Linked DNA regions of Rhodobium gokarnense. The protein of the gene in region 1 interacts with the protein of each later gene in a pairwise test. Links are inferred from orthologs where the notes say so. Each region holds a gene or a part of one and is shown in the gene's direction. Other genes may lie near its edges.

The links.
Region 2: the proteins of M2319_RS07235 (region 1) and grxD interact in binary tests that used the Escherichia coli proteins (3 or more experiments, as listed by UniProt). The link is inferred for Rhodobium gokarnense from one-to-one orthologs.

Annotation. Positions count from the first base shown.
Region 1 is NZ_JAOQNS010000003.1:435,589-441,605, reverse strand. Bases 3,165-5,997 are described here. They hold M2319_RS07235 (BolA family protein), read left to right. Parts: upstream 3,165-4,358; coding sequence 4,359-4,637; downstream 4,638-5,997. Other genes in these bases: M2319_RS07225 (hypothetical protein), read left to right, coding at 5,810-5,997; M2319_RS07230 (peroxiredoxin), read right to left, coding at 4,728-5,372; M2319_RS07240 (J domain-containing protein), read right to left, coding at 3,587-4,216; cobS (cobaltochelatase subunit CobS), read right to left, coding at 3,165-3,335. In the rest of the region: M2319_RS07255 (esterase-like activity of phytase family protein), read right to left, coding at 1-414; cobaltochelatase subunit CobT, read right to left, coding at 425-2,326; more of cobS, read right to left, coding at 2,349-3,164; more of M2319_RS07225, read left to right, coding at 5,998-6,017. UniProt on the Escherichia coli protein: Transcriptional regulator that plays an important role in general stress response. Has many effects on cell morphology, cell growth and cell division. Acts by regulating the transcription of many genes, including dacA (PBP-5), dacC (PBP-6), ampC and mreB.
Region 2 is NZ_JAOQNS010000007.1:85,403-91,357, reverse strand. The notes cover bases 1-2,771. They hold grxD (Grx4 family monothiol glutaredoxin), read left to right. Parts: upstream 1-1,100; coding sequence 1,101-1,442; downstream 1,443-2,771. Other genes in these bases: M2319_RS13430 (EAL domain-containing protein), read left to right, coding at 2,640-2,771; rpsD (30S ribosomal protein S4), read right to left, coding at 1,600-2,217; M2319_RS13445 (VOC family protein), read left to right, coding at 557-985; M2319_RS13450 (BolA family protein), read left to right, coding at 291-524; purL (phosphoribosylformylglycinamidine synthase subunit PurL), read left to right, coding at 1-246. In the rest of the region: more of M2319_RS13430, read left to right, coding at 2,772-4,547; murI (glutamate racemase), read right to left, coding at 4,487-5,287; M2319_RS13420 (RNA methyltransferase), read right to left, coding at 5,284-5,955. UniProt on the Escherichia coli protein: Monothiol glutaredoxin involved in the biogenesis of iron-sulfur clusters.

The DNA of each region.
Region 1 (6,017 bases):
CACGACGGATTCCGCGTCGGCGTCGTGGCCGACGATGACCTCGCCAGCGGCATCGAGCATCGGGGCGATGCGGGCGTCGTGGATCGCTGTCGGGCGGCCGTCGGCCTCGACGTCCAGCTTGGCGTCGAACCAGAAGCCGTTGTCGGAAATGGCGACGATGCGGCGGCCCTTGTCGAGGCTGACGAGGCCGCTCAGCGCGCCGAAATGGCGGTTCGGCGACCACAGCTCGAAGCCGCCCAGATATTCCAGACGGCCGAAGCGGGAAAGGTCGGGATAGCCGATCCTGAAATGGGCGATCGGCGCGGAGCGGACCTCGATGCTTTCCGGTCCCGGCGGGATCCTCGGGGCTGCCGCCGCGGCAAGCGGAGCGGCGAGGGCGCAGCAAAGGAGGAGCGCGCCAAGCGCCGTCCTCATGCGCGGCGCCTCATCGCGTCGCCCTGCGGCGCGCCGCGCCCTGGTCCCGGTGGCGCTCCGCCGGCGGGTCGTCGAAGAGGTCCGCGAGCTGGTCGGTCATGGCGCCGGCGAGTTCGTCCGCATCGACGATGGTGACGGCGCGGCGATAGTAGCGGGTGACGTCGTGGCCGATGCCGATGGCGATCAGCTCCACCGGCGAGCGCTCCTCGATTTCCTCGATGACCTGGCGCAGGTGCCGCTCCAGGTAGTTGCCGGAATTGACCGACAGGGTGGAGTCGTCGACCGGGGCGCCGTCGGAGATCATCATCAGGATGCGGCGGTTCTCCGGGCGGGCGAGAATGCGCTTGTGGGCCCAGTCCAGGGCCTCGCCGTCGATGTTCTCCTTCAGGAGCCCCTCGCGCATCATCAGGCCGAGATTGCGCCGGGCCCGGCGCCAGGGCGCATCGGCCGCCTTGTAGACGATGTGGCGCAGGTCGTTGAGGCGGCCGGGAAGCTGCGGCTTGCCGTTCTGCAGCCAGTGCTCGCGAGCTCGCCCGCCCTTCCAGGCGCGGGTGGTGAAGCCGAGGATCTCGACCTTGACGCCGCATCTTTCCAGGGTGCGGGCGAGGATGTCGGCGCAGATCGCGGCGACCGTGATCGGCCGGCCGCGCATGGAGCCGGAATTGTCGAGGACGAGGGAGACGACGGTGTCGCGGAACTCCGCCTCGCGTTCGCTCTTGAAGGCGAGCGGCTGCATCGGGTCGGTGACGACGCGGGTGAGCCGGGCGGTGTCGAGGATGCCCTCTTCCAGGTCGAAGTCCCAGGCGCGCTGCTGCTGGGCCATCAGCTTGCGCTGCAAGCGGTTGGCGAGCCGGGCGACGGCGCCGGTCAGGTGGTCGAGCTGCTTGTCGAGGTGGCTGCGCAGGCGGTCGAGCTCGGCGGCGTCGCACAGCTCCTCGGCCTTGATCGTCTCGTCGAAGCGGGTGGTGTAGACCTTGTAGTCGAATTGCGGCGGCCGGTTGCTGAGCCGCTGGTCCGGGCGTTCCGCCTCGCCGGCCTCGCTGGGGTCGGCGGTGAGGTCCTGGTCGTCGACGCTGTCGGCATAGGTGTCGGTCGCTTCGGCATCGCCCGCTTCCGATTCCTCGCCGGAGACCTCGATCTCTTCGGGCGAGGAGGCATCGGCGGCATCGCTTTCGTCGCTCTCGCCGTCCACCTCCGTGTCGCTCATGTCCGAGCGGTCGTCGTTGTCGTCCTCGTTGCTGTCGTCCGGATCGCCGCCGAGCTGGTCGGCCATGTCCAGCGAGACGATCATGTCGCGCACGGTGACGGCGAAGTCGCGCTGGTCCTCGAGGGCCTCCATCAGCCGGTCGAGGTCGCCGCCGGCCTTTTCCTCGATCATCGGGCGCCACAGGTCGACGATGTGCCTTGCGCTCTTGGGCGGTGGCGTTCCCGTCAGCCGCTCGCGCACCATGAGGGCGACGATCTCCTCCATCGGCGCGTCGTCGCGGCTCGTCATCTCGTGGTACTTGCTGCGGTGGTAGCGGTCTTCCAGCATGGCGTTGAGGTTGCCGGAAACGCCCTTCATGCGCTGGGCGCCGATGGAATCGCAGCGCGCCTGTTCGACGGCCTCAAAGAGGGCGCGGGCGTTCTGGCCTTCCGGCATCAGGGAGCGGTGGAGGGCCGGATTGTGGGCGGCGAGCTTCAGGGCGATGGAATCGCCGACGCCGCGCAGGATGGCGATATCGTTGCGGGTCGGCCGGCGCGGCGGCTCGGGCAGCCGTGCCTTGTTGCCGGCCATGCCCGGCCGATCGGTGGCGAAGCTGACCTCAAGGTCGTCGCGGCCGGAAATCGCGCGCATGGTGATGCCGACGGCCCGCTTGACGGGCTCGGTCGGCGCCGCTGCCTTGCTGTTCGGCCGGTGGTTCGAGGTCATCGCGGCTCCCGCATTCCCTGGCTCAGGACAGGACGACGTTGGCCGCCGATTCCGGCAGGTCGCGGTCGAAGCAGCGCTGGTAGAATTCGGCCACCACCGGGCGTTCCAGTTCGTCGCACTTGTTGAGGAAGGTGACGCGGAAGGCAAAGCCGAGGTCGCCGAAGATGTCGGCGTTCTCCGCCCAGGTGATGACTGTGCGCGGGCTCATCACGGTCGACAGATCGCCGTTGATGAAGGCGTTGCGGGTCATGTCGGCGACGCGCACCATCTTGGAGACCGTGTCGCGGCCCTCGTCGGACTGGTAGTGCTTGGCCTTTGCCAGCACGATGTCGACCTCGTTGTCGTGCGGCAGGTAGTTCAGCGTGGTGACGATCGACCAGCGGTCCATCTGGCCCTGGTTGATCTGCTGGGTGCCGTGGTAGAGGCCGGAGGTGTCGCCGAGGCCGACGGTGTTGGCGGTGGCGAACAGCCGGAAGCTCGGATGCGGACGGATGACCCGGTTCTGGTCGAGGAGCGTCAGCCGGCCCTGGACCTCCAGCACGCGCTGGATGACGAACATGACGTCCGGGCGGCCGGCGTCGTACTCGTCGAAGACCAGCGCGGTGTTGGTCTGCAGCGCCCAGGGCAGGATGCCGTCGCGGAACTCGGTGACCTGCATGCCCTCGCGGACGACGATCTGGTCCTTGCCGACCAGGTCGATGCGCGAGATGTGGCTGTCGAGGTTGATGCGCACGCAGGGCCAGTTGAGCCGGGCCGCGACCTGCTCGATATGGGTCGACTTGCCGGTGCCGTGGTAGCCGGTGACGATGACGCGGCGGTTGCGGGCAAAACCGGCGAGGATCGCGAGCGTCGTGTCGCGGTCGAACAAATAGTCCGGGTCGACGTCGGGGACGTGCTCGTCGCGGTCGGAAAACGCCGGAACTTCCAGATCGGTGTCGATGCCGAACACCTGCCGGACGGAAATCTTCATGTCGGGCACGCCGGCGAGGGCTTCTGCGGTCTCAGTCATTGTCTATCCCCGGGCTCCGCGGGAGGTCGCGGATGTCGTTGGCGGACGCTTCTTTCAGGTCCTGGAGGCTGATCATAGGAGCATTTAGAACATCGGGCGGCGAATTGAAAACCATTCCCGCCGGCCGGCGGGCGGAATCGGCGGCGGGCCGACGCGGGAAGGCGCAAAAAGCCGCCACTTTGCGGCCCTTGAAAATTCCTTCCAAAAACGGCGATTCAGTGTCAGGGCGCTGCCGGCCGCACGGCGCGCGGTCAGCAGAAGCCGGCCTGCTTGAGGATGTTGTAGGCCTGGATGACCTGGCGCAGGCGCTCTTCCAGCGAGCGGTCGCCGCCATTGGCGTCCGGGTGGTGGCGCTTCACCAGTTCCTTGAAGCGGGCCTTGATCTCGGTCTTGTCGGCGGACAGCTCCAGCTTCAGCACCTCAAAGGCGTGGCGCTGGGCCTTGGTGAGGCGGCGCTCGCGCCGGGCGGCGCGGCTCTCCGCGCCGTGGTCCTTTTGGCCGCGGAAGAACTCGAAGGGATCGTAGGTGCGGGAGTTCCAGCGCCGGCGGGCGCGTGCCGCGATGCTCTCCTCGGCCTCGGTCGGTGAGCGGTTGGCGCCCATCTTCCAGGTCGGGCGGTGGCCGATGGCGGAGTTCTTCAGGTAGGCGGCGATGGCGTCGTTGTCCATGCCGGAGAAGTAGTTGTAGGACTTGTTGTACTGGCGCACGTGGTCGAGGCAGAAGTTGAGATACTCGCCCTCGCGGTTGCGGCCCATCGGCGCGCGGTGGGGCGCGGCGGCCTCGCAGCCCTCCCAGTCGCAGGTCGGGTGTTCGCGGGTGACCGGCTGCTCCTTGGTGCGCCTGACCCTGATCTGGTCGAATATGGCCGAGTCGAATTTCATGGGCGGATTATGTCGGGTGCAGCAGGCAGGAACAAGTCATTGACCGCCGCGAAACGGCGCGTGAGTCCCCTGGCGGTCATCGGAATGATTCCTAGATAGTGAGTCGACGCGGCTTTGGAAATAGGTGGTTTCGCCAGTGAGCATGAGAGACAAGATTGAAGCAAAACTTAAACTTGCCCTTCGGCCGGAGAGCATCCGGGTCGAGGACGAGTCGGCCAAGCACGCGGGCCATATCGAGCGGCACGGCCATGCGGACCAGGGCGGCGACACCCATTTCCGGGTCTGGATCGTCTCCGACATGTTCGCCGGCAAGAGCCGGGTGGAATGCCACCGGATGATCACCGATCTCCTCGCCGAGGAGTTCGACGCCGGGCTCCATGCGCTGGCGATCCACAGCTCCACCCCGGCGCAATCGGCGTAACGGACGCTCCTGTCACAGCGCGAAAAAAATGGCGGTCGCGCGTGCGCGGCCGCCTTTTTCGTCGGTGTCTATGGTCGGCTCAGATATGGGTCAGACCGTGGTCTTTGAGAAGTACCAGTCGGTGTAGTCGTAGCCTTCGGAGGCGCGCTTGTCGGCGGCATCGACCGTCATCGGCGGCGGCACGATCACCTTGTCGCCGGGCTGCCAGTTCTCCGGCGTTGCCACCTTGTTGGCGTCGGAGGTCTGCAGGGCGGCGATCAGGCGCACGAACTCGTCGATCGAGCGGCCGTTCGACATCGGGTAGTAGACCATCGCCCGAAGGATGCCTTCCGGATCGATGATGAAGGTGGCGCGCACGGCCGAGGTGTCGCTGGCGCCCGGCTGGATCATGCCGTAGGCCTTGGCGACCTGCATAGACAGGTCGGCGATGATCGGGAACTTGATGTCGACGCCCCAGTGCTCCTTGATGTTGCGGACCCAGGCGATGTGCGAGTGCGGGCTGTCGATCGACAGGCCCAGGAGCTCGCAGTTCATGGCCGCGAACTTGTCGTGGGCGTTGGCAAAGCCCATGAACTCGGTGGTGCAGACCGGCGTGAAGTCGGCCGGGTGCGAGAACAGCACCAGCCACTTGCCGCGGTAGTCGGCGAGCGACTTCTCGCCGTGGGTGGTCGGGGCGGTGAAATCGGGGGCCGGCCTGTTCAGTTGGGGGAAGGCGGGCGGGGTTTCGGTATCCATCGCGAGGGCTCCTTATATGCGATTTAGAATGATTATATTATTGGAGGTTTTCTAATATTAGGAAAGCCTGAATTTCCGATCCTGCCAATTTGTCGCAGGCACGAGGAATTTCCGTTTTTCAGCAAGGACTTTGCACGATTTCGGGTCGCTGCAGACTCTACTGCAAGCGCCTGCCAAAGGAATTGAACATCCGCAATCGCGGGATGTGACATGCCGACTTATCCAGGGCATGCGGGGCCGCGGTGCGGACATTCGACGGCGCAATTGCGGCCGAAAATCCGGCAAGCGGACAAATGGTGACGGGCATCACAACGGCCGGGTCCGATCTCTCCTACCTTTCAATCATCGACGGACGGCAAGCCGCCGCCGCCGGACCAGAAAAAGCCAGAGACAGGAACCCGCGGGGCAGAGCCCCCCGCAAACCCGGAGACGAAACGATGTTTGCCAAGACCCTGTTCGCCAAGTCCAAGACCACCGTTTGCGGCCTGACCGCCGCCGCGATCCTCGCCGGTTCGCTGGCCTCCACCTCGGCCACCGCCGCGCCGATGAATGTCGGTCCGGCGCTCGCCAAGGCCGAGATCAGCGCCGACACCTCGGGCGACGTCACCAAGGTCGGCTGGCGCCGCCGCCACCGCCACCACCACG
Region 2 (5,955 bases), on another replicon or contig:
GTCAGCGTGCCGGGCCCGGCCCATGTCGCCCTCTTTGCCGAGGACCAGGCGCGCTACGTCGTCACCTGCAAGGCAGCCGACGCCATGGCCCTTACGCGCGATGCCGAAGCGGCCGGAATTCCCGTCGCCGAACTCGGCACCGTTGGCGGCAGCGACATCGATCTTGGCGACGGTGCCGCCATTTCCATTGCAAAACTGAAGGAACGCCACGAGAATTGGTTTCCGGAATATATGGCCGGCGAGTAGCACGACTCGCGACATAAAACGGCGCCAGAAGGAGAGTGACAGTCATGGCAATGGATGCGGGGGCGATCGAAGACATGATACGGGAAGCCTTTCCCGACGCCCGGATCGAGATTCGCGATCTCGCCGGAGACGGCGATCACTTCGCCGCCGTCGTCGTATCCGAGGCGTTCCGCGGCAAGACCCGCGTCCAGCAGCACCAGATGGTCTACGAGGCGCTGAAGGGCAATATGGGCGGCCAGCTCCATGCCCTTGCCCTGCAGACGAGTGCGCCCGATTGAGCGGTGATCTATCCGGGCAAATGGGGTAGCCGATGGCGAGCGACATTCCGAGCATCCTCTCGCACGTCTCCCTCGGCGTCACCGACCTTGCCCGCTCCATCGCCTTTTACGACCAAGTGATGCCGACCATCGGCGCGGTGAAGAAGATGGACGTGCCGGAGATCGGCGTTGCCTATGGCAAGGCCTATCCGGAGTTCTGGATCCAGCGTCCGATCGACGGCCAGCCGGCCGGCGTTGGCAACGGCACCCACATCGCGTTCCTGACCGGCTCCACGGACGAGGTCGACGCCTTCCATGCGGCCGCGCTCGCCGCCGGCGGCACGGACGACGGAATGCCCGGCTGGCGCCCGCAATATTCGCCCGCCTACTACGCCTGCTTCGTCCGCGACCCAGACGGCCACAAGATCGAGGCCATGTTCTGGGATGCCGAAAAGGCGAAAATCGAAAGTCACACAGGGTGACCGGCTGTAATTTGCCTGCCGCGCCCTATGTGTCTAGCATCGGGTCAGTTACACCCTAAAGAATTCCAACACCCACGCTTCGCGGCCTTGACCCGCGACAACGAGGAGAAATCGAATGAGTGGCATTTCGGACTGGATCAAGCACGAGGTCGACAGCAACGATGTCGTCCTGTTCATGAAGGGCACCCCGACCTTCCCGCAATGCGGGTTTTCCGGCCAGGTCGTGCAGATCCTCGAATATCTTGGCGCCGAGTACAAGGGCATCAACGTGCTGGACTCCGACGAGCTCCGCAACGGCATCAAGGAATATTCCAACTGGCCGACGATCCCGCAACTCTACGTGAAGGGCGAATTCGTCGGCGGCTGCGACATCGTCCGCGAAATGTTCCAGGCCGGCGAACTGCAGGCCCACATGAAGGACAAGGGCCTCAACGTCCGCGAGACCCAGGCCTCCTGACGCCGAAGCGGCCGGACCCCGGCCGAGGCAAGATCGAACAAACGAAAAAGCCACGTGCGGCCGCGCGTGGCTTTTTTGATATCAGACCGATCACGAAACAAAACGGGCCGCGGCAATAGCCGCGGCCCGTTTCTGAATTCGCAAATATATTCGGCGCTTAGCGCGAATAGAACTCGATGACGAGGTTCGGTTCCATCATCGCCTGGTAGGGCACGTCGGCGAGCTGCGGGATGCTGACGAACGTCGCCGTGACCTTGTTGTGGTCGGCGTCGATGTAGTCCGGCACGTCGCGCTCGGCGAGCTGCATGGCTTCCAGCACCAGGATCATCTGCTTGGAGCGCTCGCGCACCTCGATGGTGTCGCCCGGCTTGCAGCGGTAGCTCGAAATGTTGACCTTGCGACCGTTGACCTTGATGTGGCCGTGGTTGATGAACTGGCGGGCGGCGAACACCGTCGGCACGAACTTGGCGCGGTAGACGATGGCGTCGAGCCGGCTCTCCAGAAGGCCGATCAGGTTCTCCGAGGTGTCGCCCTTCAGCCGGGTCGCCTCGTCGTAGATGCGGCGGAACTGCTTCTCGGAGATGTTGCCGTAATAGCCCTTCAGCTTCTGCTTGGCGCGCAGCTGCACGCCGAAGTCGGAGAGCTTGCCGCGGCGGCGCTGGCCGTGCTGGCCGGGCCCGTATTCGCGGCGGTTGACGGGGCTCTTCGGACGGCCCCAGATGTTCTCGCCAAGGCGGCGGTCGATCTTGTACTTGGCGGAATGGCGCTTGGACATCGCGGATCCTTGAATAACGTTTCGGGTCAGGATACGCGCCCTCCTCTGCCCTGGGGACCCAGGGCCGACAGGAACCCGGCGATGCGCTCGCCCGAAGCCGCCGAAGCGGCAAAGGTTCCACGGGTGCGTGAAAAAGCTGAACGGGCCCTGACGGACCCGCTCGGCGAGGCGTTGATTACAGGAACGGCGAACGCCTGTCAAACCGCACCATGCGGGAGAAACGCGCCGCCCGTGCCCCCGCCCGGTGCTCGCCGGCCCTTCCGCCAAGCCCAACTGTCATTGAATGTTCATATTGGGGCAACCAATTCGAAACCGCCGCCCTGATAGACACTGTATAAAACCAAGAAGCATATCCGGAATTTTTACAAGGGCTTATTGACCGACGGCGATCCCGGAGCGGCCGGGATCGGGGATGGGGGAAAATGGCACAATTGCGCCTCGGCTGGACCACGGACGTTGCGGAAAAGAGCTTTGTCGAACCGAGCGAGGCCGAACGGCTCGCCCGCCTGGAGAACCTCAGGCTGGAGACGATCCTTTCCATCGTCGACTACGCCGTCCACCCGATCGTCGACATCAATTCCGGTGTCGTCTACGCCTATGAAGGCCTCCTTCGGAACCACGACAGGCTCGCCTTCGAGACCATCGCCGAACTCTTCAACTTCGCCTATGAGCACGACTTCCTCGCCGCCTTCGAGACGGCGCTGTTCGAAAAGCTGCTCGACAAGTTCATCCAGCTCCCGGCCGGCGTCGATCACAACCTCTTCATCAATCTCGACGGTCGCGACATCACCGGCGCCGAGGACCCGCGCGGCGCCCTCCTCGACATGGCCCGCGCGCGCGGCATCGAACCCTCGTGCCTGTGCTTCGAGATCGCCGAAAGCCACAAGGGCTACATGCGCCCGGCCTTCAAGGCCTTCATACAGAGGGTCCGCTCGCGCGGCGTGCGCATCGCCGTCGACGATTTCGGCCGCGATTTCTCCGGCTACCACCTGATGTACGAATACGAGCCGGACTTCGTGAAGATCGACAGGTTCTTCGTCCAGGGCGTCGACATCAGCCACCGCAAGCGCCTGTTCGTCTCCACCATCACCCATCTTGCCCACGTCATGGGCGCGCGCGTCGTCGCCGAGGGCGTGGAGACCAAGGGCGAACTCGCCGTCTGCCGCGACATCAGCTGCGATTTCCTGCAAGGCTTCCTGGTCGCACGGCCGTTCACGGACCCGCAGCGCGCCCGCCCGTTCTATGCGTTCCTCTCCGACCAGCGCGCCGAAAGCGATACGGACCGCAATCTCCTCGTGCGCGGCGAGATCCTGCGCATTCCGCCGATCGAGGTCGAAACGCCCTTGGAGACCGTGCTGTCGCGGTTCCGCATGTACCGGGAGTTCGACTATTTCCCGGTCATCAACAAGAACGGCGAGCCGCTCGGCATCATCCACGAGAACAGCCTGAAGAACTACACCTATTCCCGCTTCGGCTTTTCGCTGCTCAACAATGCCGGCCTCGACATCAATCTCCGCCAGTTCGTCTCCAAGAGCCCGATCGCCGACATCAACGCCGATCCGGAACAGATCCTTGACATCTTCGCCGGTGTCCTCAACTCCATGGGCGTCACCATCGTCGACGGCAGCCGCTATGTGGGGTTCCTCACCAACACCGCGCTCCTGAAGATGATCAACGAAAAGCGCCTGCGCCAGGCCCAGGACCAGAACCCGCTGTCGCGCCTGCCGGGCAACGGTTCCATCAACACCTTCATCGCCCATATCAGCACCCACGTCGCCGAGCCGCGCAGCATCTGCTACATCGACTTCGACAACTTCAAGCCGTTCAACGACCACTACGGCTTCCACATCGGCGACCGGGCGATCATGATGTTCGCCGACCTGATGCGAAAGCATCTCGGCCGCCGCGGCGTCTTCCTCGGCCATATCGGCGGCGACGACTTCTTCGTCGGCCACATCGGCTCCGGCTTTGCCGAAACGATCACCGAGATCGCCACACTGAAGGCGACGTTCCGGCGCGACGTGGAAAGCCTCTACTGCCCCGAGGACCGCAGCCGCGGCCACATCCGCGGCCGCGACCGCCAGGGCAACGAGGCCTGCTTTCCGCTGCTGGACTGCAGCGTTGCCGTGCTGCATCTGGAAGCCGGCACCGGCGTCGACGGCCCGGAAAGGGTCGCCCACGAGACGACGCTCTTAAAGCGCGAGGCGAAGGCCTCCTCGGTCGGCCTTGCCGTCTCCCGGCTCGAACGGCAGGACGGGGCCGTCCTCGTTCACCGCGTCGACATGGCGAATGCCCTGTCCACGATGCCGGTAATGTCCGCCGGCGCCTGACGCCCGGAGGTAAAGACGATCTCCGCAATCGGCCGGGCGGCGGGCTCAACGGCGCCTTTGTCCTCGCTCGCGCCGAGCACCACGCCGACCTGCCGGGCTATCGCACCGGCCGGATTGAGGAACGTCACCGGCCAGGGCGCCACCTCCGCCATCAGGTCGGCAAGGAACGGATAGTGGGTGCAGGCAAGGACGACGATGTCGGTTCGTGCACCCTCACGCTCGGCAAAGCACGGCGCGATCTCGGCCTTCAGCCGCGCCATGTCGACCGGCCGGCCTGACAGCCGGTCCTCGGCAAGAGCCGCCAGATGCGAAGCGCCGACCAGCGTCACCTTTGCCGCCGGCGCGAACTCGGCAATGAGGTCGAAGGTGTAGTCGCGGCGCACGGTCACCGGCGTCGCCAGCACGCTGAAGAGGCCCGTCTTCGTGCGCTCCGCCGCCATCTTGATCGCCGGGACCGTACCGACGAAGGGAATCGCGTGCCGCACCCGAAGATCGGCGAGCACCAGGGTGGAGGCCGTATTGCAGGCGATCACCACCGCATCCGGCCGGTGGCGCGCGATGAAATCGCCCAGCAGGTCGACGATATGGGTCCGGAGCGCCTCTTCCTCCCAGTCGCCGAAGGGAAACGCCGCATCGTCGGCGATGTAGACAATCTCCACGCCCAGTACCTGCGCGACGATCTCGCGGACGACGGAAAAGCCGCCGAATCCGGAATCGAAGACCAGAACCCGCCGCGTCACGACCCGGACTCCGCGTCATCGGCGGGCGGCGCGACGACGCCCTTGCGGGCGCGCCGGCGCGCGGCGATCTCCTCCGGCGTCAGCGGTCCGACCTCCAGCGCCGCGATGACGCCGCGAAGGGTCCGCACTTCCTGTTCGGTCAGGCTCGCCTTCTGCAGGATGCCGCGCAGGTTGCGCACCATCACCGGCCGCTTGTCGGCCGGCCGGAAGTAGTTGACCGAATCGAGCGCCGTTTCCAGATGGTCCATCAGCCGCATGAGATCGTCCTTGGAGGCGGGCAAATCGGCGCCGTCGTCGAAGGGAAGTGCACCGCCCAGCGCCGCCTTGCGCCATTCATAGGCCGTCACCAGCACCGCCTGGGCGACGTTCAGCGACGAGAACGTCGGATCGACCGGCAGCGTCAGGATGGCGTCCGCCAGCGCCACCTCGTCGTTGGTGAGGCCCCAGCGCTCGCGCCCGAACATCAGGCCCGTGGCAACGCCCTGCCCCATCAGCCCGGCCATCCGTGCGGCCGCCTCGTCCGGCCCGGCCACCGGCTTGGTCATCTCCCGCGACCGCGCCGTCGTTGCATAGACGACGGCAAGGTCGGCGACGGCCTCTTCGGGCGTGTCGAAAAGCTTCACGGTGTCGATGATGTGGTCGGCCCGGCTCGCCGCCGCCCGCGCCCG